Regions from separate parts of the Candidatus Amarobacter glycogenicus genome, predicted to be linked through region 2. Evidence: riboswitches for the same ligand, from Rfam matches in the RefSeq annotation. Region 2 holds a riboswitch; the other holds the start of a gene.
What was found. Region 2 has a riboswitch for cyclic di-AMP ahead of IPG14_RS11675 (hypothetical protein). Riboswitches for the same ligand answer to the same signal wherever they lie in the genome.
Positions count from the first base shown of each region.

Region 1: another riboswitch for cyclic di-AMP. It lies ahead of IPG14_RS07785 (hypothetical protein); the one in region 2 lies ahead of IPG14_RS11675 (hypothetical protein).

Region 1 is NZ_JADJAT010000004.1:78,832-93,510, forward strand. It holds one part of gene prfB (peptide chain release factor 2) at 1-28, shown strand, start outside; one part of gene prfB (peptide chain release factor 2) at 30-1,079, shown strand; gene IPG14_RS07720 (peptidase MA family metallohydrolase) at 1,079-2,476, shown strand; gene IPG14_RS07725 (CDP-alcohol phosphatidyltransferase family protein) at 2,527-3,102, opposite strand; gene IPG14_RS07730 (PHP-associated domain-containing protein) at 3,164-3,880, opposite strand; gene IPG14_RS07735 (hypothetical protein) at 3,873-4,742, opposite strand; gene IPG14_RS07740 (lysophospholipid acyltransferase family protein) at 4,739-5,647, opposite strand; gene IPG14_RS07745 (hypothetical protein) at 5,693-6,649, shown strand; gene IPG14_RS07750 (enoyl-CoA hydratase-related protein) at 6,670-7,482, shown strand; gene IPG14_RS07755 (alcohol dehydrogenase catalytic domain-containing protein) at 7,492-8,526, opposite strand; gene IPG14_RS07760 (NAD+ synthase) at 8,617-10,362, opposite strand; gene IPG14_RS07765 (hypothetical protein) at 10,519-10,707, shown strand; gene IPG14_RS07770 (hypothetical protein) at 10,850-11,005, shown strand; gene IPG14_RS07775 (response regulator transcription factor) at 11,115-11,906, opposite strand; gene IPG14_RS07780 (antibiotic biosynthesis monooxygenase) at 12,225-12,512, opposite strand; gene IPG14_RS07785 (hypothetical protein) at 12,621-12,839, opposite strand; cyclic di-AMP (ydaO/yuaA leader) riboswitch at 12,918-13,062, opposite strand; gene IPG14_RS07790 (SemiSWEET family transporter) at 13,207-13,530, opposite strand; gene IPG14_RS07795 (GNAT family protein) at 13,598-14,176, opposite strand; gene IPG14_RS07800 (GNAT family protein) at 14,173-14,679, opposite strand, start outside.
Region 2 is NZ_JADJAT010000019.1:81,847-96,525, forward strand. It holds gene IPG14_RS11610 (cytochrome P450) at 1-70, opposite strand, end outside; gene IPG14_RS11615 (hypothetical protein) at 184-1,065, opposite strand; gene IPG14_RS11620 (HAD hydrolase-like protein) at 1,125-1,808, shown strand; gene IPG14_RS11625 (MFS transporter) at 1,876-3,207, shown strand; gene IPG14_RS11630 (Gfo/Idh/MocA family oxidoreductase) at 3,225-4,280, shown strand; gene IPG14_RS11635 (hypothetical protein) at 4,354-5,043, shown strand; gene IPG14_RS11640 (VOC family protein) at 5,078-5,497, shown strand; gene panD (aspartate 1-decarboxylase) at 6,679-7,080, shown strand; gene panB (3-methyl-2-oxobutanoate hydroxymethyltransferase) at 7,101-7,940, shown strand; gene panC (pantoate--beta-alanine ligase) at 7,998-8,912, shown strand; gene IPG14_RS11660 (DUF5652 family protein) at 8,922-9,146, shown strand; gene IPG14_RS11665 (hypothetical protein) at 9,191-9,676, shown strand; gene IPG14_RS11670 (hypothetical protein) at 9,685-11,613, shown strand; gene IPG14_RS11675 (hypothetical protein) at 11,626-12,105, opposite strand; cyclic di-AMP (ydaO/yuaA leader) riboswitch at 12,170-12,317, opposite strand; gene IPG14_RS11680 (acyl-CoA dehydrogenase family protein) at 12,575-13,780, shown strand; gene IPG14_RS11685 (CoA transferase) at 13,780-14,679, shown strand, end outside.

The sequences.
Region 1 (14,679 bases), on a different contig from region 2:
CGAACTCTCTCAGCGCATCTCTGACCTCCAGGTGCGACTTTGACCTCGCCAACGATGAAGCACGCGTAGCCGAACTCGAAGACCGGTCCTCCGAGCCCGGTTTCTGGGACGACGCCGAAGCCGCCCGCACCCTCATGCAAGAGTTGTCGGTGGCCCGCGAACGGGTCGAGACGTGGCGGTCGCTCGAACGCAGAGTCCGTGATGCGGGCGACCTGCTCGAACTCGGCGAGGCCGAGGGTGATGAGTCCGTCGCCGAATCCGCCGGCGCCGACCTCGATGCCGCCGAGCGGGATCTCGTGGCGCTCGAGTTCCAGCTCCAACTCTCCGGCCCCTACGACTCCCGCAATGCCATCCTCGCGGTACACGCCGGCGCCGGGGGCACCGACTCCCAGGACTGGGCCGACATGCTCCTGCGCATGTACCTGCGCTGGGCAGAGCGCAAGGGTTACTCCACCGACCTCCTTGATATGACCGAGGGCGAAGAAGCAGGCATCAAGAGCGCAACCCTCGAGATCAAGGGCAAGTACGCCTTCGGCTACCTCCAGAGCGAACGCGGTGTCCACCGCCTTGTCCGCCTCTCCCCGTTCAACTCGGCGAGTGCCCGCCAGACGAGCTTCGCCAAGGTCGAAGTCATGCCCGAGGTCGAAGAGGTCGGTGAGATCCAGATCCCCGAAGATGACATCCGCATCGATGTCTACCGCTCCAGCGGCGCCGGCGGCCAGAACGTCCAGAAGAACTCGACGGCCGTCCGTATCACCCACATCCCGACCGGCATCGTCGTCACCTGCCAGAACGAACGCTCCCAGGGCCGCAACCGGGATAGCGCCATGAAGGTTCTCGAAGCGCGCCTCCTCGAACGAGAGGTGAACCGCCTCGAAGAGGAAAAGGCGCGGTTAAAGGGGCAACACGTCGATGTCAGCTTCGGTTCGCAGATCCGTAACTACGTCCTGCATCCCTATAAGATGGTCAAGGACGTCCGCACCGACTTCGAGACCAGCGACACGACGGCCGTGCTCGATGGCGAGATCGACGGATTCATCGCGGCGTACCTCAAGTCACGCGTAGGCGAGGAGTCGTAATGCCCCGCGTCGCCCTCACCTTCTTCGCGGCGCTGGTCGCCAGCCTCTCCCTCATGGCCGCTCCTTCAACCGCCTCTGCCGAAACCGTCATCGAGTCCTCCGCACTCGTCAACGGCTACCCTGCAACGCTGACGTTCAAGGTCACCGCCAGGGCCGATTCGGATATCACTGATGTCACGCTCAACTACGCTATCAAGGGGCGGGGCACGAGCGCCCTCGACAAGCCAAAGAACCTCACCCCGGCCCGGAATCTCAGCACCGAAGTCGTGATCCAGGTCAACTCATCGAGCAACTACATCCCTGTTGGCTCCGACTTCACCTATCACTGGGAGATCACCACTGCCGACGGCGGCACGTACCGAGGGCCTGACCTGGAGTTCTTCTTCCTGCCCCCCGGCAAGGACTGGAAGAACGTCTCCAACGAGTTCATGACGGTCTACTACCACGGCGACCGTGAGAACATCGCCAGCGCCTACCTCAAGGCCGGTGTGGAGACGTACGAGCGCATCGGTAAGCAGCTCTACAACATCACGCTCAAACAGATCCCCGTGAAAGTGATCATGTTCGCCGACGAGTCCGAAAGTGACCTTGCCCGCCCCGGCAGTGGAAGCACCTATGATTCGGCTGTGACCACCTGTGGCACCAAGGTGGAGATAGACATCATCCTTCTCATCCCCGTTACGTGCGGAACCCCCGACCGAACAGACACGCTCCGCCACGAATTCGCGCATACGCTGAATGAAACGGCCGGGGAAGGTGTGCCCGGAGAGCGAGGTCTGGGGAAACTCCCTTCGTGGATGGACGAAGGAGCAGCGGTTTACGCGCAGTCTGTGCCCGGAGAGTTCGAATCAGATTTTGCGAGCGCCGTTCGCTCAGGGCGTCTCATACCGTTTAGTCAGATGGCTGTCCCGACTTCCAACCCGAACCAGGTTGGCGTCTTCTACGGCCAGAGCTGGGCGATGGTCTCCTACCTCATAAACAAGGGCGGGCCGGAGGCCTATTCTCGGCTGATGGCGACCATCAAGGCCGGGAAACGCTATGACCAGGCCATCTCCGAGGTCTACGGATTCGCCGACCTGAATGCCTTCGAGAGCGCTTTCAAGAGCGCAGTTGGAGCGCCGCAGCAGACTTCGCCCACGGTCCGGCCGACGACTGCGGCGACGCCAACTCCCCGCGCGCAGGCGTCCGCGACGGCCACCCGGACATCCGCGGCCGCCGCCTCCCCTGGGGCCGGCGACGATGACAGCGTCGGGCGAGGGACGATCGTCATCGGCGGCATCGCCGTCCTCTTTTTGCTCGCAGCCGTCTTTGCGCTCCTCATCTCCCTGATGATGGCGAACAACCGCAAGTCATCCGCCGGAAACTCCCGGGGCAGTCCACCGCCCGAGTCCCGCTGATCGGCGTCTCCGGCGACACCGCGCTGACGCCTGGCCCCGCGCCCCCGGTCCTACTCCCGCATCCCGTTCCGCAGCATCCAGAAACGTTGGAGCGCGGTGAAGTTCGCCAGCACCGCGAGAAGCCCAATGACCACCGTAAGGCCGTTGAAGAAGAGGCCGATGGTCAGCATCGCGACGCGCTCCTGGCGGCGGAAGAGGCCGTCGCGCATCGACATCCCCGCGACTTCTGCCCGGGCTCGCATGTAGCTCACAGCAATGCTCCCGAAGATCGCCCCGTAGGCGGACGCCGCCTGGACCTGTTCGCCCCGTTCCGTGAAGTACCAGCCGCACGCCGCCAACACGATTGCTTCGCTCGCACGGTCGAGCACGGCATCGAAGACCGCCCCGAAGGGACTCGCCAGGCCGGTGGCCCGCGCGACGGCGCCGTCTACCATGTCGAGTGCCGAGAAGAAGAGGAAAACGATCCCGGCGAACAGCAGCTCTCCGTTCGCGATCAGCCACGCCGCGGCAAGGTTGCCCCCGAATCCAAAGAGTGAGATCGCATTCGGTGTGATGCCCAGCCCACCCACCGTCCGCCCGATGGTGTCCTGGACGCCCTTGGGCAACCGCGTAGGCAGCACGTTCACAGGCAAGCTCGGGGACCTCCCATCCGCGGCGATCGCGGACGCGATCGGTATCCGTATCGTTTCATATCCGGCGCCTCAACATCTTCCGCGGGGTCGCGCTGTAGCCCCAGGCGAGCCCTGCTGCCAGTCGCGCGAAGCCGATCTCTCGCATGCTGGGGTAGACCGACATCCGGGCGGTCGTTTGTCCGCTCCGCATGGCATCGCGCACTGCGTCCGCGCTGCTTCCCTCGAATTCGGTCCAACCGGTCGCGATGTGGCCGAGGTGGTGTGCATCCGAACTTCCGATGGCCGGAAGTCGCCAGACCTCGTTGTTGAGGCGGACCGCCCGCTCACGCGTCCGAAGCGCCGCTGGGCTCGGACTCGCCAGCTCGATCGCATCAAACCGGGGGCCGTCCTGTCGCGCCAGGCGGTTGAGCGTCCGGCTGCTAATCGAACGTGTCAGCCAGCTCAGCGGGTGGGGCGCGACGGCGAGTCCGCCCTGGTTGTGGATCATCTCGATCGTTGATTCTACCCGCCGGAAACTCGCCGGAGTCGTCTCCAGGAAGAGCCCGATCACGTGCCCCTGCATCGTTGTGACTTCGGCACCCACGATCACGTCGAAGCGGTAGCCGCGCTTCGCCGCGAGCTCCCTTGCCCGCAGCCCACCCCCCGCATCTTCGTGGTCGGTGATAGCGACGACATCGAGGTCCGTCCGGTGCTCGACGTACTCCAGCACCTGGGAGACGCTCGCCATCCCGTCGCTCACTCGAGTGTGGATGTGCAGGTCCGCCTTACCCACAGGTGTGCACCTTCCAGAAGTCCTCGGTGAACGCCCACTGCGAAGGCTCCCGGGTGAGATGCTCCTCCAGGAGCGCCGCGAACCGGCGGACGGCCGCGGCGATGTCGGCATCTTCGTCCTCTGTCGACGCAACCTTGAACGGTTGCTCCACGAACACCCGGAAGCGGTCGTGCTTTATGCGTGTGCTAAAGATGGGGAATACCCGGGCATCGGTCTTTCGAGCAATTTCCCACGGTCCCGTCGGCAACCGGACGCTGCGCCCGGCGAGTGCGGTGCAGAGTCCATTCCCCTGGATGTCGCGATCGCCCATGAACCCCGCAAGCCCGCCTTCATGCAAGGTCTCGATGCAGGCCCGGATGCCGGCGAAGGTCGTCTCATGGAACTCGCCCCCCGCGGACGACCGCAGACGGCGCAGGTACCGCGACCACGCCGGCGGCTGTTGCGCTTCGACCAGTGCGACGAAGGGCCGACCCCGGTAGGTGAGCGCTTGGATGGCCATCTCGGCGTTACCTGTGTGCGCGCTGACGATGACGATCGGACCTGGATGATCGAGTTCTGCGAGCCGGTCACTCCTTACGAGCTCCAGGTGTCCCGCCTCGATTCCCTGCATGTCGCGCGATGGGAGTGTGCAGAGGTCGACGTAATACTGCGCGATGTTCCGGAAGACACCCAGGGCAGCGCGCCGTGCGGCGAGCCTATCTCCACCCGTGAACGCCAGCATGTTGCGGATGACGTTTCGGCGGGCCCGCGGCTGCAGGTGAAACGAAAGCCAACCGGCAAGCCACGCGAACCGGTAGAACGCCCCGGGGAACCTTGCGACGAGCGGCTGGTTTGCCCGCAACACCCAGAGTCGAATGCTCACCGTACGACCGCCCGGGCCGGTTTCGCCCACATCGGCCGGAACATGTACCACTGGTCCGGGTGCTGTCGGATGATCCTTTCATGCGCCTGCATGATTGCTTGCGTCAGTGCCTTCGTGTCCCCGTCGCGGTCGCCCGTGGAGACCGCTTCGATGTCGAAGTCGCAGATGGCCGTGACGTCGGGCTTTCCGGGCGAGGTACGCACGAAGGCCGTCGGCACCACCTTCGCACCGGTCCGTAAGGCCAGTCGTGCCGGCCCGGCGGGGACTTCGACCTCTTCGCCGAAGAACGTCACTCTCACGCCGCCCTCCGCGACAGGACGGTCGATGAGTAGCGCCAGGACGCCGTTCTGCGTCAGCGCCCGCAGGAGCGATGGTCCAGCTTTCTCCATCCTCACGAGGTTCATTCCCGCCCGCTCCCTCGCTCCTGCGATGAGCGCATCGAGCCTCGGATCGGCAAATGTCTCGACCACCACTGTCAGGGGGTATCCCCGCGCTGCGGTCGCGCCGGCGCCAAGGTCCCAGTTGCCGAAGTGCATGCAGGCGATGACCGCCCCTTGCCCGCGTTCGAGGATCGCGTCCAGCGCTTCGAACTCTCGTCCGCCCGTGACAGCGCCCACCATCGCCTCAGGAGAGAGGCCAGGGAACCGCACGAAATCGGCGAGGTACTTGCAGTAGTTCACCATCGAACGGCGAGCGACGGCGTGCCGTGTCTTGCGCGGTGTCCCTCGGAGGACATGCGCGAAGTTCTCGTGCATCGCCCTTCGTCCCCGTGGCCAGCAGTAATAGCCAATGTTCCCGGCTGCCGCTGCGACGGCATACCCCGCGCGCGGAGGCATGTGCTCCAACGTCGCCGACACGACGCGCCATGCCCTGTATTGGAACGTGCCACCGAACCCGCGACCCACAGGCGGAATCTTAGCCGCGGTCCGCCTTGTGGTATGTTCTCGGCCATGGCACGGGCGGACACTTGGGGAACCCGGACCACCGAGTACGCACTCCGGCCGGTCCTCGCTCTGCTCATCGCTGCAGTCGGAACCTGGCTGATTCCGGACAAGAGCTCGGTGGGACTTGTCCTCGCCGTCAGTCTCCCGCTCGTTGTGGTGTCTGGTGGCGTCGCTGGACTGCGCTTCGCCTGGCTCGCAGTCCCAGCAGGGCTGATCGCGAGCGTCCTGGCCTATCGGGCGACGGATTGCGCCGGTTGCGGCGGAGGCGGCGAAGAAGTCGTCAGCCCGCTGGGATGGACCCTGCTCGTCGTGGCCGTGGCCGGCGGGATCGCCAGCTCGGGACCGTTGCTCGCCCGGTGGTTGTTTCCGGCCCGCAGCTGCCTCCGCCCTGTTCCGGTTCTTGGTGGCGTGGTTCTCTTTGGCGCCGCCTTCGGTGTGCTCGCAGCCATCAGGCAGAGCGAGAACGCCACCGTACGAGGAGAAGTCGTCTACGAAGCGCACGGCATCCGCTACCAGTCCGGGCGGCCGTACGACGGAGCCGGATCGTCCATCGATCAGGCCGCCCGCGAAAGCCTCCGGGGCGAGCCGCCGGTCTGGGTCGGTCTACGAGCCGGTCCGTTCGAGCTCTCCTCCATCCAGTGGGCCCCGGACATGGTGCTCCTGGTCTATGGCGCCTGCGGCCCGGCCCCGTGCTCCCCGCCGGTGACACTCACGATGAAATGGCATTGCGGCGCCCCACCGGAGGTCACAAACGCCCTCTCGCCGCCCGTCACACGCGACGGTGTCGTGTTTGTGGATGAGCCTATCGGGGCCTCGGCGCCGGGTGCGAAGAACGTGGTCTGGACTGGTCGGCTCCAGGTGACCATCTACGCGCTCCCCGGCTTCTTCGAAGCTGGCCAAATCGCCGGCACGCTGCGCCGCCTCGACGGCCGGCCGCTTGTCGCCGCCGAGCCGTACTGCTGAGGTGCGATAGAATCTCCCGAATGGACCTCAAGGCCACGACGTACGCCGTTGAGAACCGCATCGCGACGATCACCCTGAACCGTCCCCACCGCCTGAACGCGTGGACGGGCCGGATGCACACCGAATACCGGTGGTGCCTTGAACAGGCAGAACTCGACGATGACGTCCGCGTTGTCATCGTCACCGGCGCGGGGCGCGGTTTCTGCGCCGGCGCGGATTCGCAGGCCCTCGAGGGCCATATCGAAAAAGGTGGCTATGACTCCGGCATCCACGAGCCTGTCGCTAACCCGGGATACGGTGTGCGACCGGAGTTCGATACGAACTTCGCATTCCACTTCGGGCTCACCAAGCCGGTGATCGCGGCAATCAACGGCCCCGCCGCCGGCGTTGGGCTCGTCCTCGCATGCTTCGCGGATGTCCGCTTCGCTGCCTCCGGGGTCAAACTCACGACCGCTCACGGCCGTCTCGGCCTTCCCGCCGAATTTGGCCTGTCGTGGCTGCTCCCGCGCCTGATAGGGCTTGCCCGTGCCCAGGAGTTGCTCCTCTCCAGCCGCGTCTTCCTGAGCGACGAGGCTGCCGAGATGGGCCTGGTCCACAGGTGCCTTCCGCCCGAGGACCTCATGCCGGCAGTCTGTGCCTACGCTTCGGGTCTCGCCGCCCGGATCGCTCCGTCCTCACTTCGTGTCACTCGCCAACAGGTCTACACCGACCTCCATCGTGACGTCGGTTCTTCCGTCGCAGAGAGCGAGATGCTCCTCAACCAGCTCATGCGTGGCAACGACTACAAGGAGGGCGTCAGGGCCCTCCTTGAGAAGCGTGAACCCGAGTTCTAGCTAGGCTGGCTAAGGGCGCAGCGCGATCTTCAGCACGCCGCCTTCGCGCTTTCGGAACAGGTCGTAGCCTGCCGGCGTGTCGCTGATCTTCATCGAATGCGTCAGCAGGGGCGTCAGGTCCACCGTTCCGCCGGCAATCAATGCCATCAGCCGCTCCAGCCGGTTTGTCCCCACCGGGCAAAGGGTCGTGACCAGCTTCCTGTGGATGAACGTCCCGCCGGTCGCCATTGTCAGTTCCGGGAACGCCCCGTAAACCCCGACACTGCTGACGGTGCCGCCGATGCGTACGGACGCGCAGGCATTCGCGAACGTCGCCTGGTGGCCCAGGGCTTCCACCGCGATGTCAACGCCCCGGTTGCCCGTCATCTGCTGGATCTTCGCGACCGCGTCCGCCGGGTCAAGCACGATGTCGGCTCCGAACCGCTTCGACATGGCCACTCGCTCCGGGATGGATTCGACGGCGATGATCCTTCCGGCGCCAAGCGCCCTCGCCCCGGCGGTCGCGCACAGTCCCACCGGGCCTTGAGCGAAAATCGCGACCGTGTCGCCCGTCCGGATCCCCGCCCGTTCGATGGCAGCGAAACCAGTCGACATGATGTCGGTGACGAAAAGCACCTGCTCGTCGGAGAGCGAGTCGGGCACCTTGGCCAGTCCGGCCTGCGCCCCGTTCACCAGGAAATACTCGCCCTGCGCCCCAAATAGGAGGTTGCCCGGCGCGTTGAAGGTCTCGCAGACGCTGTGGTCCCCCTCCTGGCAGCGCTTGCACATGCCGCAACATGCGAGGCAGCCCGACGCCACCCGGTCACCCGCTTTGAAGTTCGTGACACCGGCGCCGACGGCTTCGACCACACCGATCGCCTCGTGGCCCATCGGCACTCCCGCGGGTATCGGCATCTCGTCGACGAGGTGCATATCGCTGCCGCAGATGGTGCTGAGAGTCGTGCGGATGAGCGCCTGGCCCGGCCCCGGCTGGTCCGGATAGGGGATCTGGGTCATCGCGACGGAATGCTGGCCGGTCTTCACACAGGTATTCGAAATGGGCACGGAAAACTCCTACCGGAGGTGATTCGGCAGGAGGGACTCTACCGCTCGGTAAGTGACCGCACAATCACCCCGGAATGCGGGCCATCGAGACTACTGCGTGAGTCGGGCCGCCAGCGGCAGTCGCCGGTCCCGGCCGAATGCCCGCGGCGTGATCTTTACGCCCAGGGGCGCCTGTCGCCGCTTGTACTCGTTCCGGTCGATCATCCTCACGGTTCGCTGGACGATTTCGGCATCGAAGCCCATGGCCACGATTTCGCTGACGGTGCGGTCGTCCTCCACATACGCCTCGATGATTGGGTCGAGGATCTCGTAAGGTGGCAATGTGTCCTGGTCCAACTGGTTGGGCTTCAACTCCGCACTCGGCGGCTTCGTGATGGTGCTGACGGGGATCACCGGCCTCGTCTCCTGCTCGTTTCGCCAGCGCGCGAGCGCATAAACGAGCGTCTTCGGCACGTCCTTGATAACCCCGTAGCCACCGGCCATATCTCCGTAGAGCGTGGCGTAACCGCAGGCCATTTCACTCTTGTTTCCAGTAGTCAGCACAATCGACGACGAGAACTTGTTGGAAAGCGTCATCATCACGTTGGCACGTTGGCGAGACTGGAGATTCTCTTCCGCCGTGCCGGGCGCGGTTCCTTCGAAAGCGTCAGCCATCATTTCAAGCATCGCGGCATGCGCGGGCTCGATCGGGATCGTCAGGTAGCCGATCCCAAGGTTGGCGGCGAGCTCGTTGGCGTCGGTCATCGAATGGTCGCTCGAGTAACGGCTCGGCATCGAGACGCCAATCACGTTCTCCGGCCCAAGAGCATCGACCGCGATCGCCGCAACCAGCGCGGAGTCGATGCCGCCCGAAAGCCCGATGAGCACTTGCTTGAAGCCGGTCTTCGCCAGGTAGTCGCGCGTGCCCAGGACCAGCGCCTGCCAGACTTCGGCATGGTCGTCGAGCAAGGGAGCCTGTTCCCCGGTCACCGGTTGCCGCTCGGGCAGCCGGAAGCGGCCGTGCGGGTCGGGAATGTGTCGTTGCTCGACGTCGATCAGTCGTTCCCGGTCTCGAAGCTCGACGCGCCGGCGCGGGTCATGCAGCCGGCGCTGGGCGACCGCATCGAGGTCGACCTCCAGGACCAGCAGCGCTTCCTCGAATTGAGGGGCCCGCGCAAGGAGCTGGCCGCCCGCATCGCATGCGATCGACGCGCCATCGAACACCAGCTCGTCCTGTCCCCCGGCTGCATTCAGATACGCCACCGCGATGAGGTTATCGGCCGCCCGCGTCGAGATCATCCGCTCCCGGGCGAGCGCCTTCCCCCGATGGTACGGCGAGGCATTGATGTTGATGCAGAGCTCCGCCCCGCCCAGCGCCATCGCATCGAGCGGCGAGCCGGGATACCAGATGTCCTCGCAAATGCTTACGCCGAAGACCAGGTCGCCCACCCGGTAGATCGGCACTCGGTCGCCGGCCGCGAAGTACCGCTCCTCATCGAAGACGCCGTAGTTCGGGAGACGCTGCTTGTGGTAGGTGTCGTGCCACTCACCATCGATGAAGACCGCCGCAGCGTTGTACGCATCGCCGTTGTGCCAGTCGACAAAGCCCACCACCGCGATCAGCCCCGCCGTCTCCGTCGCAAGGCCCGCAACCGCTTCCCGTGAGGCTTCGCAGAAAGCCCGTCGCAACACCAGGTCCTCGGGCGGATAGCCGGTGATTGCCAGCTCCGGGAACGCGACGATCGTGCAGCCTTCACGTCGTGCTTTTGCCAGTTCGCCGCTGATCCGGCCGCGATTCCCCGTCAGGTCACCCACGGTGGTGTTGATTTGCGCAAGTCCCAGGCGGACAGTCCTCATTACGCGTCCCTCTCCCGCGAGTATAGCCCGGTGCCACGCGGGTGGCCGTGCGCACCGCTAAGGGTTTCCCGTAGGCAGGATCCCCGATTTCGCCGCGCTCCCGCCAGTGGGATTCTGGTTCCGGTGGCGCTTTGAGGTAGGGAGATGTCTCGAAGCATGGAACTCGTCAGTCATTCACCGTGTCCGCTTTGCGGGCGGGTGACCCGGGCGCACTCGCGACTCGTGGTCGCCGACATGGAATCCGGCGGTCTCCGGGCGAATAGCTACGCGACAGTGATCTGTCGTGACTGCGCCTTCGCCATGGTTGTCCGCAGCGAAGCCGCGTCCCTCAGGCAGGCCGTGTGAGGTAACCTCAGCGCAGCCGCCCACCGCATCGAGAAGGGCCCCGGAGAAGTCGAGACTCCGGGGCTTTTCGTCGCCTCGCCGCCGTTGACACAGGCGCTACGCTGAAACTGCCGCTCAATGTTTGGGCGCCAGGGGACTCCGTATGGGTGAAAAAGAAACCGCTGCCGGCGTGATGTCCGAGGATGCCGACCAGGCTGCCAATCCCGCAGCACGCGCCACCACCGTCAAGGGGTCGAAGTCCAACACATCCGAGCGAGCCACCACCGTCAAGTCGAGTAAATCGAACACTTCCGACTGAGTCGACCGGACCTTGCCTGTCATTCCGCATCCCTGGCGTCGTCCTTTGAGAAACGGAAATGCCCGGCTGCTAACCGGGCATGTGCGGATGAGTAGATCTTAGTTCTGTTCTACCCGGCGAGGGCGTCGACATCCGGACCGAGCATCGACTGCGCTTCCTCGACGCTTTCCAGCCGCACGATTCCCTTGCGGATCGCGTAGCGGATCAGGTCGGTGCGGTTGCGGGCGTGGAGCTTCGCCATGATGTGCGCTTTGTGTGCCTCTACCGTCTTCACGCTGATGTAGAGTTCGTTCGCGATTCCCTGGTTGGTGTAGCCCTCGGCGATCAGCTGGAGCACTTCGCGTTCGCGGCTGGTCAGTGCCTCAACGCCGTTTCGCTGATCCGTCCGCTTCGCCTGGTACAGCACCTCGGCGAGGTCGAAGCCTTCGCTCAGCGCGCTCGAAAAGTAACTGTTTCCCCGGTGCACCGTCTGGATGGCGAGCACGAGTTCGGAGACATCCGACTTCTTGATGATGTAACCCGAAGCCCCCGAGCGAATTGAGTCGAGCAACTGGTCTTCGTCAACGAAGCCGCTCAACATCACGACTCGCGTGCCCGGGCAAGAGCGCCGGATCTGGCGTGTCGCTTCCAGGCCATTCAGGCCGGGCATCACGACGTCCATGAGGACCACGTCTGGCTGCAGCTTTTCGACTGCCTGGACGGCCTCGCGGCCGTTCTCCACATCGGCGACGACTTCGAGTTCCGCATGGCTTTCGAGAAGCATCCGCAACGCCTGCCGGATGACCGCGTGGTCATCAACAAGGACGATCCGGATGACATTCGGACCTCGCGAGCCCTGCTGGGTGTTCGAAGCCGCGTGCCGGAGACCAACCGGCCGGCCGATGGTGCGAGTGGTATTCAAGGTGTGCTCCCTCAGTGAGTTCCCGTGGTCAGCGCCTCGAAATCCGCTCGCGATAGCGCCGCCTCCCCCGTCCTAAGAACTTCGATTCCGATTCCCTTAAGACTCCCTGAAGTCTAGGCACGGCATCCGGGGGGCGTATTGGGAAAAACCCGCATAAGGAATTGGCGTTTCCCGACGACTCGGCTGGGCCGTCCCGCAGGTCTACGTCGGCCTTCCGCCGACGGGTTCCGCCGCACGCTCGGCAGCGAAAACGCCAACAGCGGGGGCTCTTGCCCCCGCCACAGTGTGAAGCCTCCGGCCTTCGCGCCGGGGCCTCTCTTAGATGCTGAAGAAAGCCCGATCCGTGTGCCCCGCTTCGGAACACAGGTGAATCTCGGAACGCAGCGCCATCCACGACTGGGTGTTGGCCAGCCCTTCGGCCGCTGCCTCGTTCTCGTAAATTCCAATTCGGGCGATGTCGCCCGAGTCGTCATGCGGGCGAAGCAAGTAACTCTGGATGAATCCCGGCCGGCCCTCGGAAAGCGCGTCGAGCTTCCGCATGAGTTCTTCGAGCCGTGCTTCCTGGCCCCGCGTTGGCTTGGCGATCGTCAGTCGTATGTATGCCATGAGTTGGAGAACCCCCTGTGCCCCGGAATCATAGGGAACAACCTATCTCCGGGAAAAGCGAAGCCCCCGTAATCGGGGGCTCGTGTGATGCTTTTCGCTGTTTTCGACTCAGAGCCGAAGCTTGCCATGGGACGGTTGGCGGCGGCGCTGCCGCTGCGGCAGTGCCGCTTCCTCGGCCGCGAGGTCCACCGGCGGGCTCGTCAGCACTTCATGAACGTAGCCGCACATGATGCAACTACCGTACGTGCCGTGCCAGTCCCGCTCGACGATCATCGAGCCGCGGCACTTCGGGCATGACTTGGGGGGGGCTTCCTGCAAAGCTGGCATAGGGATCTCCTCCTCTAACGAGTCGTAAGTAGTAGTCGAGGGCAGAAAAAAAGACCTCGATGCGGGCGACCTGCTCGCCAGGCCTTCCGAGACTGCCTCCGGGGTTAGCTGACGGGCTCGGGCGGAAGGCGCCCTATTAGCTGCACAGCGGGAGCAGCTAAATTCGCCCCGAGGAACTGGGTCCCCCGTTGCGCCTTGTCGGCGCACTAGGCAGGTGTTTGCACTGTTTAACCGAGCGCTTTGTAAACGGCGGGAAAACCGCTTACAGCCGGAAGCTACCAATCTTCGGACAAGGGTGTCAACCCCTGATTGCGATTTTCGTCACAAATTTACCGCTTGGTTGACAGAATTCGAGCCGTTATTGGGGTTATCCCTGATCCGTCGTGAACACTTCGCCCACCCGACTTCGTGCCCCGTCGGCGGCCGCATCGGGCCGTTTCCGCCCCCAGTGCCAGATACAGGCCAGTGTGACTCCTGCCCCGGCCACGCCGGAAATATTCGCGACCGTGCCCACAAGGTCGCCCTTGGAGACAAAGTAGACGAGCCAGCAGCTCAACCCACCGAACATGATCAGCCAGGCGCTCAGCGAATAGCCCTGGACGTCTTTCGTCCGGAAGATCCGCAGGATGTTGGGGATCCAGAAAACCTGGGTCAGCACAACCGCCACCCAGCCAACGAGCTCAATCGACAACGAGTTGTCTCCTCCGCCCCAGCGTAGCTTTCCGATGAATAACGCGTTAGTACGGCGGGCCGGCCGGTCAGTCCTCCAGCTTAAGCTCCCCTTCCAGCAACCCCATCACGTGGATGTCGTGGTATTGCCCGAACTTGTAAAGCGCCTTCCGTTTCGTCACTTCGAGCTGGAAGCCGACCTTCTCGTACACGCGGATGGCGCGCTTGTTGTTTGCGTAGACATCCAGCTCAATGCGGTGCAGGTTCATTACCTCGAACCCGACTCGACAGAGCACGCGCATGGTGTCCGTCCCGTAGCCGCCATCCCAGTACGCTTTGTCGCCGATCGCGATGCCGAGTGTCGCTGACCGGTTCTCCGGGCTGGCGCCTTCAAGCCCGCAACCGCCGATCATGCGCCCTTCCAGCGTTTCGACGGCGAAGCTCGCGTTTCCGTACCGAACCTCCGACATCCTCTCTATGAACCCGCGCTCGGTCCGATGCGAGAGGGGATAGCGAAGGGCGAGATGTTCGGTCACCTCCGGGTCGTTGAACCATTCGTGCAGGAGCTGCTCATCCTCGGGTTCCCTGGCCCGAAGCCTGATCAGTCGTCCCTCGTACGGCGACTCGGCGTACGACGTGCTGGTGGGTTCGGCTTTTGCCTGGCTCATCGAAGCTCTCCTCGCAGGAGGCCCATATGGGCCAACTGGTGCCATCTATTGGCTTTCCACATCGCGTCCCGGGCGACGCCCTCGTGCTTGAAGCCGACCTTTTCGTACACGCGGATCGCGCGCGTGTTCCAATCGAACACACTGAGCTCGATTCGGTGGAGGTTCATCATCTCGAGCCCGAAGCGGCAGACTGTGCGCATCGTATCGGTGCCGTAGCCTCCGTCGAGGAATTCGTGCTCTCCGATGGCGATACCGAGTCCAGCGGTGCGGTTCTCGGGGAAGCCGGGGTGGAGGCCCACCCAGCCGATCGGCTTCTGGTCGTCCAGAGTCTCGACGACGAAACGCGCCTCCTGGGGACCGGGATCTCCCGAGGCGAGCCACTCGGATTCGAACTTTCGGCTCTGGACATAGCGGGCACCAAGGAACTTCGTCACCTGCCAGTCGTTGATCCAACGGTAGAAATGGTCGACGTCCGTCTCTTCCCGCGCGCGCAGGCGAATGAG
Region 2 (14,679 bases):
CCTTCTGATACTCGGGGTTCGCGGGAGAGAGGCCCATGCCAAGGGTGGGAGGGGTCTGTTGCTGTGTCATCGTGCGGCTCGATGTCTGGGGATTGCGGTAGCCTAACAAACGCGAAAAGGGTTCGAAAGCATCTCGGGAAATGTTGGGCTGCCGAACCGCGAGCGCTCAGGGAGCGCGTGCCGCTAGCGCAAAGCCCAGGTCCAGCGAGATGTGAGCGAGAGCGGGCGGCCCGGCGCGGCAAAGTCCGCTCCTTCAGAAGACGGTGTAGCGCCTGCAGAGAGGTTGAAGGCATCGGGGGGACATGTCTGGGGTTCAACGCAGAACGCCTGCGGAGGCGTATAGACCTGGAGATGCGGCCGCGGGCAGGCAAAGGCGACGGTGAGCGAGAGCCGGTCCCAATCGATTCTCGCAGCGGGGGTCTGAAAGCCGGTGTAGCAGTCATCCAAACGCCGGGCGCCGAGCGGGGCACCCTCGAGCGCGAAATCACCCGAGGGCGTGGCGAGTTCGCCGGTTGGCAGGTGGTCTCTGAGCACATGCCGGTTACCGGCCGGGACGGCAAGCCCAACATCCCGGGAACCTGCCACATCGCGGCGAAACCACGGGTGCCATCCGCAGCCAGCGGGGAACGCTTCCCTGGCCGAACGGACCTCGAGCTTTAGTGCGAGATAGCCTGGGCCGAGTTCAACTCGCTGCCATGCCCGGCCCTCCCACGGCCAGCCGGCACCGAAACCGCACACCATTTCCACAACCCGTCCGGCCCGAGCCACCACCTGCCACGGCTGGTCAAATACAAGCCCGTGGAGCGCCTGGCCGGCCGCATCGAGGGGAACGGCGTACTCGCGTCCAGCCCAGAAGAACCTCCCGCCGCGAATCCGGTTCGGCCAAGGGGCCATGGGGTAGCAGCCGCCGGCGAACGGCTCGCGCGCGTACATGGCCGGCTCGGGCGGCGCGAACAGGAGTGGTTCCTCGCGACCGTCGATTTCCACGAAGAGCTGGTGGATACGCCCGCCGTAGCGAGGTTCGATGAGGGCGCGGGCGCCGGATGCGCGGAGTTCGATCGCCACCGGAGCGAATCGTGCGCGCCGAGCGATGCCTGGGACAAGTGCCGGGTTACACTGGATGCATGCCCCGGATACTCCTCTTCGACATCGATATGACGATGGTACGCACCGACGGCGCGGGCCGCGGAGCGATGGATGCGGCGTTTCGCCAGCAGTTCGGAATCGAGCAAGCGACCGAAGGGATGGTATTCGACGGCCGGACCGACCATGGCATCTTCAACGAGTGCCTCGAACGTCACGGGCTTGGTGGAAGAGACCTGAGTTCACATTTCGAGCGGATCGCGGAGAGTTATCTCGACCATCTCCCGGGCCGTCTCGCGGAGAAGGGTGGGGTCGTGCTCCCAGGCGTCCGCGAATTGCTTGGCGCGCTCGCGGACGAGGATGCGGTGGTCGGGCTGGCGACAGGAAACCTTCGGCGGGGAGCGGCGCACAAGCTCCGGCACTTCGGCCTCTGGGAGCACTTCGCGGGCGGAGGATTCGGAGACCGGCATACCGTCCGCGCTGAACTGGTGCGCGACGGCATTGCCGAGTTGGAGACAAAGTTCGGACTGGCGGCCGGCAGTGCCGGGGTGATCGTGCTTGGCGACACCCCGCTCGATATCGACGCAGCGCACCTGGCGGGGGCGCGAGCGCTGGGCGTAGGCACCGGCCGGTACTCGCCGGAACAGCTGCGCGAAGCAGGCGCAGAGTTTGCACTTGCCGACCTTGGGAACACACCAGAGGTGCTGAAGATCCTGCTGGGTTGAGCGACGATAGCGCAGTGATGGCGCGCGTGTAGACTCGGGCAAGCACTTCATCAGTGGGTAACGATTCATGGGGCATGAAATAGCGTCTGCGGGCGGGGCGAGTGCAGAAAACGCCTCGCGCCGTATCTATTACGGGTACTGGCTGATCGGCGCTGCGTTCGTCGCCCAATTCGTCGCCGTTGGCTCGCAGAACTACGTCGTCGGCGCGTTTCTGAAGCCGATGACGACGGAACTGGACTGGACCCGATCGGAATTCACGCTGTCGCGGACGCTAGCCCAGGTGATCATGGCGTTCACGGGCTTCTTCATCGGTGGACATGTGGACCGCAACGGCGGCCGGAAGTTGATGCTGGTTGGCATCGTGATCCTGTCGACATCGCTCTTCTCCATGAGCTATGTGCAGTCGTTGTGGCAGTGGATCGCCCTGAACGGGATGGCGATGACGATCGGCGCGGCGATGATCGGGAACCTCGTCGTAAACGTGACACTTTCCAAATGGTTCGTCGAGAAACGCGGCCTCGCAGTGGCACTGGCTTCGATGGGCGTTTCCTTCGCCGGGGTGCTCCTGACTCCCGTGATGACGGCCGTGATCGATGAATGGGGCTGGCGCTGGGGCTGGCGCTGGATGGGCATCGGTGCGGCTGTGCTGATCATTCCGATATCGATGGTGATGCGGCGCGCCCCGGAAGACTACGGGCTCCACCCGGATGGGAAGTCGCCGGAGGACGTGGCATCCGGTGGGGGGATGAAAGCCACCGCGGACTTCGCGTCATCGCTGACGCGGCAAGAGGCCCTGCGGACCGTTTCGTTCTACATGCTGGTCTTCGCGTTCGGGATGTTCGGTCTAACCATCGGCGTCATGCTGTTGCACACGATCCCGTTCATGACTGACGCGGAGTACAGCCGCTCGACGGCGGCGTTCATGATCACCCTCGCGTCCATCCCCGCGCTGATCTCCAAGCCGTTCTGGGGGCTGTTGATGGACAAGACGGACCCAAAGCGGCTTGCCTCGATCAGTGCGGTCATCACCGGTGTCTCGCTGATCGTCATCACGACCTCCGTGAAGGCACATAACGACCCTATCATCTGGGGAGGGTTTCTCCTCCTGGGGTTCGGTTGGGGCGGAATGATCCCATTGCAGGAACTGATCTGGGCGACATTCTTCGGCAGGCGCCACCTCGGCTCGGTGCGCAGCGCGGGGCTGCCATTCTCACTCTTCCTGGGGGCGGGCGCCCCCCTGCTGGTCTCGATGTACGTGGACCGCGTCGGCGACTACGACGGCGCGCTGCTCGCCGTCGCGGGGATGAACCTGGCCGCAGCGGTCCTACTGCTGTTCATCAAGAAGCCGATGCGAGCCGGCGGGTTGGTACCGGCGCGCGAATCGACAGCACCTTCTTAGGCAGCCACAATCGCGGAATGCTCCGCCTCGGACTCATCGGTTCCCAGTTCATCGGCAATCTCTACTGCCATTCCCTCGGGCAGGTAGACGGCATCGAAGTGACCGCGGTCGCCTCGCCAAACACGGCGGAGCAGTTCGCCGGGCGATGGGGGATCGGCGCGCATTACGCCGATTGGCGCGAAATGGTCGCGAACGGGCCGATCGACGCGGTCGCGATTGCCGCTCCGAACGACCTCCACGCCCTGATGACGATTACGGCTGCCAACAACGGGAAGCACGTGCTCTGCGAAAAGCCGCTCGCGATGAGCCTCGCCCAGGCAGATGCGATGGTCGAAGCCTGCCGGCACCACGGCACGACCTTGATGTACGCCGAGAACCTGCTTTTCGTGCCCATGTACCAGCGTGTGAAGGAGCTGACGGCGCGCGGCCGCGTGGGGACTCCGTTCCTGGTGAAGCAGGCACAGTGCCACGGCGGGCCATACTCCCCATGGTTCTGGGATGTCTCGCGCGCGGGGGGCGGCGTGATGATGGACATGGGCTGCCACAGCATCAGCGCAATCTGCTGGATCATGGGCGGCTGGCCCGAGGCAGTGACGGCGACAATGGGCCGTTACGCGCACGCCGAAAAGGGGATCGGCGAAGATCACTCGACCGTCATCCTGCACTTTCCCGATGGTGCGATGGGTATCGCGGAGAACTCCTGGGCGATGCCGGGCGGCAACGATTACCTGGAGGTGTATGGCCCGAAGGGACGGCTCGTCGCGAACCTTGAACGGGGACCGGCGATCTCGATGTACACCGCGGCCGATGAAGAAGCGGCAGGCAGCGCGGCGGGCCAGCCGGGGTGGCAGTACCCCATGTACGAGGAGGCCTGGCAGTTCGGATTTCCGCAGGAGCTGCAGCACTTCGCCGATGTGGTGGCAGGCAAGACCGAACTGCGTTCGAGCGGGGAAGACGGCCGAAAGGTACTGGAGATCGTCTGCGCAGCGTATGAATCCGCGAGGACGGGGCGGCGCACCTGGTTGCCGTTCCGGAGCGACTACGCGAAGCCGATCGACCACTGGCTGGTCTAGTCGTAGAGATGCTTAACCGCGAGTTTTGGCACGATGGCGACCGAATGGCGGACTGCCAGTACATTAGTTCGCGATGAGCTGGATTCAGTCGTTTTTCCGCACCCCTGCACGCCAGGCAATGGGCTGGGCGCTCCTGGGCATCCTCGGCATGGCTATGGCGGGAGGTGGGATCTGGTTCCTGACGGGTGACGGTGGCGGATCCCGGACCGCGGACGCCGGAGACGAGCCAAGTCCGACGGCGCGGCCTACTACGACTCCAAGCCCGACGCGGACGGCGACGCTCTCACCGAGCGCGACGGCATCGCCGACCGTGACCGAGACGGCTTCTCCCAGCCCCACGGCGACGACCCGGCCGGCCACAGACACGAACACCGGAGGTGGAGGAGGCACGGGAGCGCCTGCACCGGAGCCGACAGCCACGCCCGAGCCGACACCGCCGCCCGTGGTGGCAGGGGGTGACTACTGCCCGAACAGCAGTTCGAATTCACCGCCGAACAGCGTGATAGGCATCTTCACGATCGGCGGGGCGCCGGCGCCGGCGAACACTGCCGTGAGCCTCGCGTTCGACGGCGTGGTCGGCCCGACGCGCCTTACGACGGCTGCCGGCGGCTACCGCGTGGACTACTTCGCCGGGCCAGAAGGCTGCGCCAACCGCGTCGGGGCGGCCATTTCGGTCGTCTACAATGGTGCGTACTACGCAACGGGACACACCGTGGGCGACAGCCCAGGCGCGCCGGTGAACGTGACGCTGGCGATCCCGTAGCATTCGGTCAGAGTCCCCATCCCGGAGGATGTTCATGACCGAAATGGCTTTCGCCAAGATCAACCTGCGCGTCCGCGATCTGGACGCGGCTGTGGACTACGCGACCGGTGTCCTCGGGGCGAAGGTACTCCGGGCCAGCGCGCCGATCTCGTTCGGACAGATGGCGATGGTCCAACTGGGCGGGCTGGTGATGGAGATCATCGCGCCCGCGAGCCCCGATAGCCCACTCGCGCAGCTCATCGAGAAGCGAGGGGAAGGGATCGATTCGATCGGTTTCACCGTCCCGGACGTTCACGTGGCGTCGGACTCGATCGATGCTGCGGGCGGTCGAATGACCGGCAGCCAGGGCGGCGGCGAGGGTGACATCGCGTGGATGCATCCGAAGAACCCGCTTGGGCTTTCGCTGGAGCTGCTGCGGCGGGACTTCTGGGACGAGGCGATGAAGCCGCGCTAGGTCTGGCGTTTCCGACGGCCCGGCGGTTCCGTATTATGCCGCTCGAATATTCGTGGGGAGAATCGAGCGATGCACGTCTGTGCCCTTTGTGATCCTGGCAGTCTCGTCCGAACGGTCGGCGGTGGCCCCGGCGCCCCGGCCCTTCGATTCCCGGAAGTGCTCGAAGGCCCCAAAGGGCGGGCGCAGGGAGGCGCCGCGGTGGCGGCACTCGGTTGTGTTGCGCAGCGGAACAGCGCCGCACCGGGCGCGCCGTTACGCCGCATAACAGGACGACTCCAGCGACCGGTGCCGCTGAACGCACCGCTGGATGCGTCGGTAGCCTGGGATGGCGGTAACGGCAGCGTGCAGATCCTCGACGGGGAGGTGCCAGCGGTCACCGGCACGGTCGAGACTGGCGAACCTCTCACAGTCCAGGGCCTGCCCGAACGCCTCCGCGAAGCCGTCGCGCGCATGGCCGCAGTGAGCGGAGCGGAGTGCCAGGGTAAGTCGATCGCGGATGAGGATCGGACCCAAACTGTGCCGGCTATCCGCAAGGGAGCTCGGGGGTTGTTCCTGCCGGGCGGGGGGCCCCCCGACGTCATCGCCTCGCCGTTCGTGGCAGAAGCCAGTCACCGGGATGCCGAAGGCCCCCCCCCCCTGGCCGATCGGTCTTCACCCATCGCCCGCCCTGGACCCGAGTGGCCGGCATACCGGGTTTTGGGTACCCCCGACGGGATAGAAGGGCGGAAGATGTTTGGCGCCGCCGGACTGTTCGATGAAGCGGGGACGCCCTACGTGGTTTGCGAAGGCACCGGGCGGTGGTCCGGGGGCCGGGGGAAGGGGGGAGGGGCCGGGCGGCCGGGGGCGGGGCCGGGGGGGGGGGGGGGGGGGCCCGCGGGGGGGCCGGGGGGGGGGGGAGGGGGGGGGGGGGGGAGGCGCCGCGCCGCGGGGGGGGGGGGGGGGGGCGGGGGGGGGGGGGGGGGCCGGGGCCCCCGGCCCCGGGCCGCGGGGGGGGGGGGGGGGGGCGGGGGGGGGAGGAGGCCGGGGCCCGGGGGGGCCCCCCCCGGATTCGCCGGCGGGGGGGGGGGGCGGGCGGGGGGGCGGCCCGGGCGGCGGGTGGCGCCATCGTCGCTCCCCTCCCGAACCCCGCTCATTGAGGCGGGGATTTGTGTTTCCGGGGCATTCTCAGGGGCAACGCGGCAATGCGAACGATGATGTCCGGGAAGATCCACCGGGCAACCGTCACTGAGGCGAACCTCGACTACGAAGGTTCGATCACCCTGGACCCGGACCTGATGGAAGCGGCCGGGATCCTCCCATATGAGCAGGTCGCGGTCGTCGACGTGACGAACGGAGCCCGGCTCGAGACGTATGCCATCAGGGGCATGCGCGGTTGCGGGGAAGTCTGCGTGAATGGCGCAGCCGCCCATCTGATCCACCGCGGCGATACGGTCATCATCATCGCCTACCAACAGCTCACCGAGGCCGAAGCACAAACCATCGCGCCGAAGAAAGTCTTCGTCGATGGCTTCAATCGCATCAAGAACGTCGAACCCGGTGACGGCTTTTCGCACAACCCGCGCGAAGCCGTCCTGGCGCACTGATCTCGAAGGAAGGGACAGCAATGGGACGCATCTCGGTTCATCAGTTGAAGCAGTGGAAGGCCGAAGGCAAGCGGTTCGCGATGATCACGGCATATGACTACCCCTCGGCCCGGCTCGTCGAGCAGGCGGGTATCCCGATCATCCTTGTCGGCGATTCCCTCGGGAGCGTGGTGCTCGGTTACGAGAGCACCGTGCCGGTGACGATGGAAGACATCCTCTATCACACACGGGCGGTGGTCCGTGCCACGAGTAAGGCGATCATCCTGGCCGACATGCCGTTCATGAGTTACCAGGCGAACGCCGATGAAGCAGTCCGAAACGCGGGGCGGCTCCTCCAGGAAGGTGGCGCTACGGCGGTGAAGCTTGAAGGCGGCAGCCACGTCGCGCCACTGGTCCGCCGAATGGTCGATTGCGGCATCCCGGTGATGGGACACCTGGGGCTCACGCCGCAATCCGTGAACCAGTTCGGGGGCCACAAGGTTCAGGGAAAGACTCCGGCAGCGGCGGCGAAGCTGTTGCAGGATGCCCGCGCGCTGGAAGAGGCGGGGGCATTCGCGGTAGTGCTGGAGACGATCCCGGCGCCGTTGGCGCGGATGGTTACGGAACGGATCACGATCCCGACGATCGGGATCGGCGCCGGGCCGGACTGTGACGCGCAGGTGCAGGTATTCCACGATATGCTTGGCATCTATGACGACCGGCGCACGCTGAAGCACGCGAAGCGTTACGCCGTCCTGGGGGAGACCATTCGCGAAGCTGTCCGCGCATACATCGGTGAAGTTGAAGGCGGTGAGTTCCCGACCAGGGAACACAGCTTCGAAATGGATGAGGCGACGCTCTCCGAGCTCACCCCCGCGTGACGGACCACCGGGCCGGGTGCGGTTTCGCTCCGGCCCCTCGGGACTCTGGAGGTCTCGATGGCTGATCAATGGAACAATCTGCGGGACGCGCGCTTCCTGCTGGATGAAGACACCCGTCCTCTCAACCCCGTGCCTCCAGTCATCCTGACGACGCCTGCGGCGATGCGGCGCTGGAGATCGGCCAACTCGGGCAGCGTCGGCTTCGTGCCAACGATGGGGTATCTCCACGAGGGGCACATGGACCTCGTGCGGCGGTCCATCGACGAGAACCTGCTCACCGTTGTGAGCATCTTCGTGAACCCCACCCAATTCGCACCGGACGAGGACTTCTCCCGGTATCCTCGCGATGAGGTGCGCGACCTGGCCCAGCTCAGCGCGGCTGGTGTCGATGCGGTCTACCTGCCGGGCGCCACGGACATGTATCCGGAGGGATACCAGACGTACGTCGAGGTGGAGCAGGTGACCCGGCCGCTCGAAGGTGCGAGGCGGCCCGGCCACTTCCGAGGGGTGACGACGGTGGTGCTCAAGCTGTTCAACGCCGTGGGCCCCGACCGCGCCTACTTCGGGCGCAAGGACGCCCAGCAGCTGAGAGTGATCCAGCGAATGGTGCGGGACCTGGACCTGGGGGTGGAAGTGGTGCCGTGCGACATCGTCCGGGAGACGGATGGGCTCGCGATGAGTTCGCGTAACGTGTATCTCTCCCCGGAGCAGCGGACGGCGGCGACGGTGCTCAAGCGCGCCCTCGATGACACACGCCGTCGCTGGGCCGAAGGTGAGCGTGATGCGGATACGCTTCGCGCCGCGGTCTCGCGGCTCATCGACGCCGAGCCGCTCGCCGAACTGGACTATGTGTCGTTGGCAGACGACGAATCGCTCCAGGAACTGGAGGGAACGGCCGTGCGGCCCGCAATTCTCTCAATGGTCGTGAAGTTCGGAAAGACGCGGCTGCTCGACAACATCGAACTGGCGTAGGGGCGGGGCATGAGATCGAAACCGAAGAAGAAGGTCGTCTTCCCAATCGTGGTGTGGGACATGGCGTGGAAGCTCATCGCCGTCCGGCGCGCGTGGAAGCGACGGGAGTACAAGTGGGTCGCAGCGCTGGTACTTTCGAACACGGGAGGGGCCGTCCCGATGTTCTACCTCTGGCGCACTCGCGGGGAGGCCGGGGAGCCCGGCCAGGAGCAGGGCGGCGGTATCGCGCCTTGACATCGGTGTTACGTTGCCGGTGATACGCAGGCGAGGGAACCGACATGGGAGAGAAGGAAACGGCAAGCGCCGAAGAGGCGGGGGCGCTCAAGCAGAAGACGAAATCTAACCAGAGCAACGATCGGACGGCCGCCGAGGATGGCGGCGACCTGGAAGACGACGCGGGCGAACTCGAACGACAGGCGGCACCGAAGAAGGCGGAAACAAAGGACGCCCAGCGCGTTGCAGGTGGTGGTTCAGGAGATCCCGCCGCGTCCGCGATAAACAACAGCCACTCCAACATCAAGAACCTTCGAGACAGCGGCGGTGGTGGTGGTATCGCGATTGACGAGGAGGGAGTCCAGCGAGTTGCGGCGGGTGGCCCAGGGGACCCCGCCGCGGCGGCCATAAACAACACCAAATCGAACATCAAGAACGTGCAGGACATCGGCGGCGGTGGTGGCATCGCGATCGACGAGGAAGGGGTGCAGGGTATCGCCGTGGGCGACGAAGGAACGCCGGCGGACAAGTCCAACCCGAAGACGCACTGAACCGAACCGTGAACGGCGGCGCCTCAGCTCTGCTGGCGAGACTGGCCGCGGCGCCCGGCCCCGGGATCCGCATCGGCATCGAGCAGGAGTTCGAGGTCTGGCAAGACGGGAAACGCCTGGATTTTCGGGACCTGATCCACGGTCTGAACGTGGACGGGCTGCGTCTGGATCCTGGCGATGTGAACGCCTACCGACTCCGTTCCGGCATGGTCCTGACCTGCGACGAAGCGGAGGCAGAGGTCGCGACGCCCCCGATCCCCGTCGGGCAGGGAGTGGCCGCAGCTGTCGTGGCAGCCGCTGCGGCGGCACGGGCGACACTCGAGGCGGTGCTGCCACCGGGATGCGAGGCGCGAGGCTACTCCACCCACCTGAGCGTCTCGGCGCCGGGTCCCGCCGATGCGGCCCTGGCCGAACGCTACGCCCGGACCTTCGGACCGGCGTTCGCGATGCTCATCGACCGGCCGCAATCGCTGGGGATCTACATCCGTCCACGCCCAGACCGGCTCGAACTGTGCGGCGAATTTGTCGAGGGAACGCGACTTGGGGCGGTGGCGGCGTTCGCGGCAGGCAGCACACTCGCCGCGATTGCCGGACAGTTTCCGGGCGAGACGGTCCTGGAGCTGTTGCCGTGCCATGAACGTTTCGGCTACCGGGTCCACCGCTCCAGCACCGGTGTCGACCTGTACAGCGCGGGGAGGCTGGCACTGCTGCGAACACCCGGAGGAACGACGAGGCTGGCGCAGGCGCTGCTGCAGGAGGCAACGGCACTGGCGGAGGCCCAGATGGCGCGGCTCGGCGCCGCCCAGGATACGGCGGGCCTGCGCGCAATCGCGGACGGCGAGGCATCAGCCGGCATCGAAGTGAGCGGGAGCGAACTCGCCGGCCCAGCGGCGCCGGCCACCGCATCCAGCTATGGAATGGGCATCCACCGATGGCAGAACGGTCCACGGGCGGTCGTCCCGCGGGTGGCTACCTGGGACAGGTCCATCTTCGAGGTCCGTGGGGCCTGTGGACCGGCGCGGTACCTGGCCGTGCCGTCCACCGCGCTCAGGGAACTCGCCGGCGCGCTGGAGGAAGACTTCGAAACGGTCGTGGATGCCATCCTTGCCAGCAACGGGACGGAGGAGATCGGCGACCCGCACACCCCGAGCGTGCATGCAGACCTGCCCGCCGACCTGACCTCGCTCGTCCCGGAGGAAATCCCGGTTGACGGCCCCGGCGGCAAGCAACGGGGCAAGCCGTTGTCTGGAGCGCGCGCCGGGAAGGCCAGTTCAGCGCGCATCTACAAGTTCCTCCCGCCGATCGTGCTGCCGCTTCCGCGCACTCCGCCAGGGGCGCCACCCGCACCAGGGCAACCAGTCGAACCCCCGCAGGCGGCTCCCGAACCGTCGTCGCCGCTCCCGCCTCCGCCAAAGGGCGGGCCTCCGTGGGGAGTCCTGGCTGTCATCGGGGCGGCGGCCGCAGGGATCATTGTGGTAGCGGCGGTGGCGGTCAGCCATGGAGGCAGCGACGCCGGCATGCCTTCTCCAACGGCAACCATGGCACCGCCCACGAGCGAGTCCTCACCCGCGCCGACGAAGAGTTCCGAAACTGCGACCGCGAGCCCGACTCCGACGAAGCCAGCGGAAACCGCGACAAACCCGGCGGGTTCCAGCCCCACCGCGGCGCCGGCGACGGCAGCCCCCGCAACCGAGGTGCCCCCTACGGCGAAGCCGCCGCTTGAGACCCCGGTGAACACGCAGACGCCGACCGCAACCTCGACGCCGACGCCCACGGCGACGGCCACCATCCGCCCGACGGAGACACCGCACCCCACCAACTCACCGACGCCGAGCCCGACGAAGATACCCTTACCGACGTTCGAACCGGTGCCGACGTCGGCGCCGACGGCCATTGGCGTGCCGTGCACACCGAGCCCCGGGACCGTCTGCCGATAGCGGCAGCTCCGCTCAGCCTGAGGTGCCGATCTCCACGTACATCGCCTCGAAGAGAAGCCAGGAGAGACGATTGTGATGGCGGGCGAGCGCCATCTCCAGGAGGATGGCGCGCTCGCCGAGTTCGATCATCTTCCAGATGTCGACCGGGGTCTCGTCGTCCGCGGCTGCGAGCAGGTCGTCGATCTCCGACAGGAAGATGTCGTGCTCGGAACGCTGGATCCCGACCCGGAAACTGAGGCGAGGCTGGACGTCCTCGACGGCATTGAGGGGCGAGTCGGCGAGGCCAGCCAGCCAAACATGACGGCGAATCGCTGCCCGGGCGTCCGTGGCGAGGTCGTGAAACGACTCCTGCCACGCGTTGGGTCTGGCAGCGTGGAACGGCAGTCGTGCGGCCAGTCGCAGCTTTTCCCGTGCATCGGAAAGCGGGTCGCGGAACGCATCGGGTTTGCCGACGGCGGCCTGGGGCGTGAAGGTGCCTGAATAGACGGTCATGTGTCCTCCTTGCGACCGTGCGATGCCTTCCAGACGGAAGGCACTTCGGATGGGGAGGGATTGGGAACACCCTCCGAAAGCCTGCGAGGTGAGCTGACGGGTTCGGCGTCGGTAGTCGCCTACGCCCTTCCTATGAGTGGGAAGGACGATTCACCCCATGAAGTGGGTCCCCCGCCTTCGCCCACGCGGGCGAAGTTCGGCTATTTCCACGCTAGCCGGGACTGGCGGTGCACCGGGTTGTCTGCGGGTTATCGGACTGTAAATTCGGCGTAAAACCGGCGGGCTCAGGTTCAGCGCTGGGGCACGACGCGGAACGGTCACGTGGTCTTGGCTGGTGGACGACGAGGCGCCACAGTCGTCTCCGCCCCTCGCGGGACAGTGGGAGAGCACGTCCCCGGGAGTTCGACGGTGGCGGGCTTCAGGGCGAACGTTGCAGAGCAGCCGCACCCACCGCAGACTGCACGGCACTGTGAACTGGAACGATTCGCCAGAACAAGCCCGATTCCGGACGGCGGTCCGCGAAGTCATCAACACCCGGCTTCCCCTGCGCTACAAGCTCGCTGCCGAAAGCGGTGGTCCCGGCGAGCGCGCCTGGGAGAACGACCGGAAGTCCGCAGACCCGGCAGCACGGCAGGCCGCCGTTGAATGGCACGCCGCTCTCTCGGAGAAGGGCTGGGTCGCGCCCCACTGGCCAAAGGAGCACGGCGGCGGCGGCATGAGCGCGATGGAGCAGTTCGTCTTGAACCAGGAGTTGGCGACTGCGGGGGCGCCTGCGGTTGGTGGTTCCGGTGTCGGCCTGCTCGGACCGACGCTCATCCTCCACGGGAACGAAGATCAGCGGAAGAAGTATCTGCCTCCCATCCTCGCCGGCGAGGCCACCTGGGCGCAGGGTTACAGCGAGCCCGGAGCGGGCTCGGACCTTGCTTCGCTGCAGACTCGGGCTACGCGAGACGGCGACGACTTCATCTTGAACGGCCAGAAGATCTGGACGTCAGCAGCGCACACTGCCGATGCCATCTTCGCTCTCGTGCGGACCGACCCAACGGCGCCGAAGCACCGCGGCATCTCGTTCCTCCTGATCGACGACATCAGGGCGCCCGGGATCTCGATCCGGCCGCTGGTCGATCTCAACGGCAGACATTACTTCAACGAGGTCTTCTTCGAGGACGTCCGGGTCCCAGCGGCGAACCTGGTTGGTGAAGAGAACCGCGGCTGGTACGTCGCCATGACGCTGCTGGACTTCGAGCGCTCGAACATCGGCGGCGCGATCGGTGCGAAGCGGACGCTGAAGCGGCTGCTCAAGGTGGTCGCGGGCGACGCGGTCCTTCGGGAACGGCTGACGCATTCGGTGCTTCGGCACGAGATTGCGCAGCGGTACATCGAGGCCGAAGTGATGTACCAGTTCTCAATGCGCATCAGCTCGATGCAGAACCGCGGGCAGCTCCCGAACGACGAAGCTTCGATGGCGAAGCTTTTCAACTCGGAGCTCTCGCAGCGCGTGGCGCAAACGGCCATGCAGGTGATGGGACTGCGCGGACAAGTGACCGAAGACGACGGAGAGGCCTCTTTCGGGCGCCACTACCTGGGCATGGTGCCGGCCACAATTCGGGGCGGGACGAGCGAGGTGCAGCGGAATGTGATTGCGACGCGAGGCGCCGGGTTGCCGAGGGGTTAATGGCGCACACAGGCCCGCTCGCCGGCATCCGCATCCTCGAGTTCTCGCAGATAGTGGCGGGGCCATTCGCAGGCGTCGCGCTTTCGGATATGGGCGCCGACATCATCAAGGTCGAGCCGCTTCGTGGAGAAGATCGCAGGAACAGCGGCGCAGTCGTCCCCAACGAAGGCAAGTACTTCCAGTCGCTGAACCGCGGGAAGCGGAGCCTGACCGTGGACCTGGGGACGCCGGATGGACAGGCTCTCATCCACCGCATCATTCCCGGGTTCGACGTGGTGCTCCTGAACTACCGGGCAGGCGTGGCTGAACGGCTGAACATCGGATACGAGCGCCTGTCAGCGATCAATCCCCGGCTGGTCTACGCCAACATCACGGGTTTCGGTGAGAAGGGGCCGCACGTGCATCGTGCCGGCAGCGATATCGTGGCGCAGGCGTACAGCGGCCTGATGGCGGCCGAGGGAAAGGTGGATGAACACGGGGCGCCGCAGAGCCTCCAGAGCAGCACGTTCATCGATCGGACGACCGGGTTGGCAGCGGCGATGGGCATCTGCGCCGCGCTTCTCCACAGGGAACGGACCGGGAAGGGCCAGGAACTCCACGTCTCGTTGTTACAGACGGCGCTTGAACTGCTTTCGGACAAAGTGATGCGCGAGCCGGTGCACGATTCGGTGCTCCGCGACCCGTTGATCGCAGAACTCCACGAGAAGCGCGACAGCGGAGCCCGTTACGACGAGATCGCAGACGTGCGCAAGCAGCAGGCGCCCCGGTTCGCGAGCCATCGCCTGTTTTACGGCGGGTACCACACGAGACGGGGCGCCATCGTGCTGGGAGCCCTCACCATGCAGAACCGGAACACCATCCGGCGCATCCTCGGGTTAGACGACACGACGGACACAGCC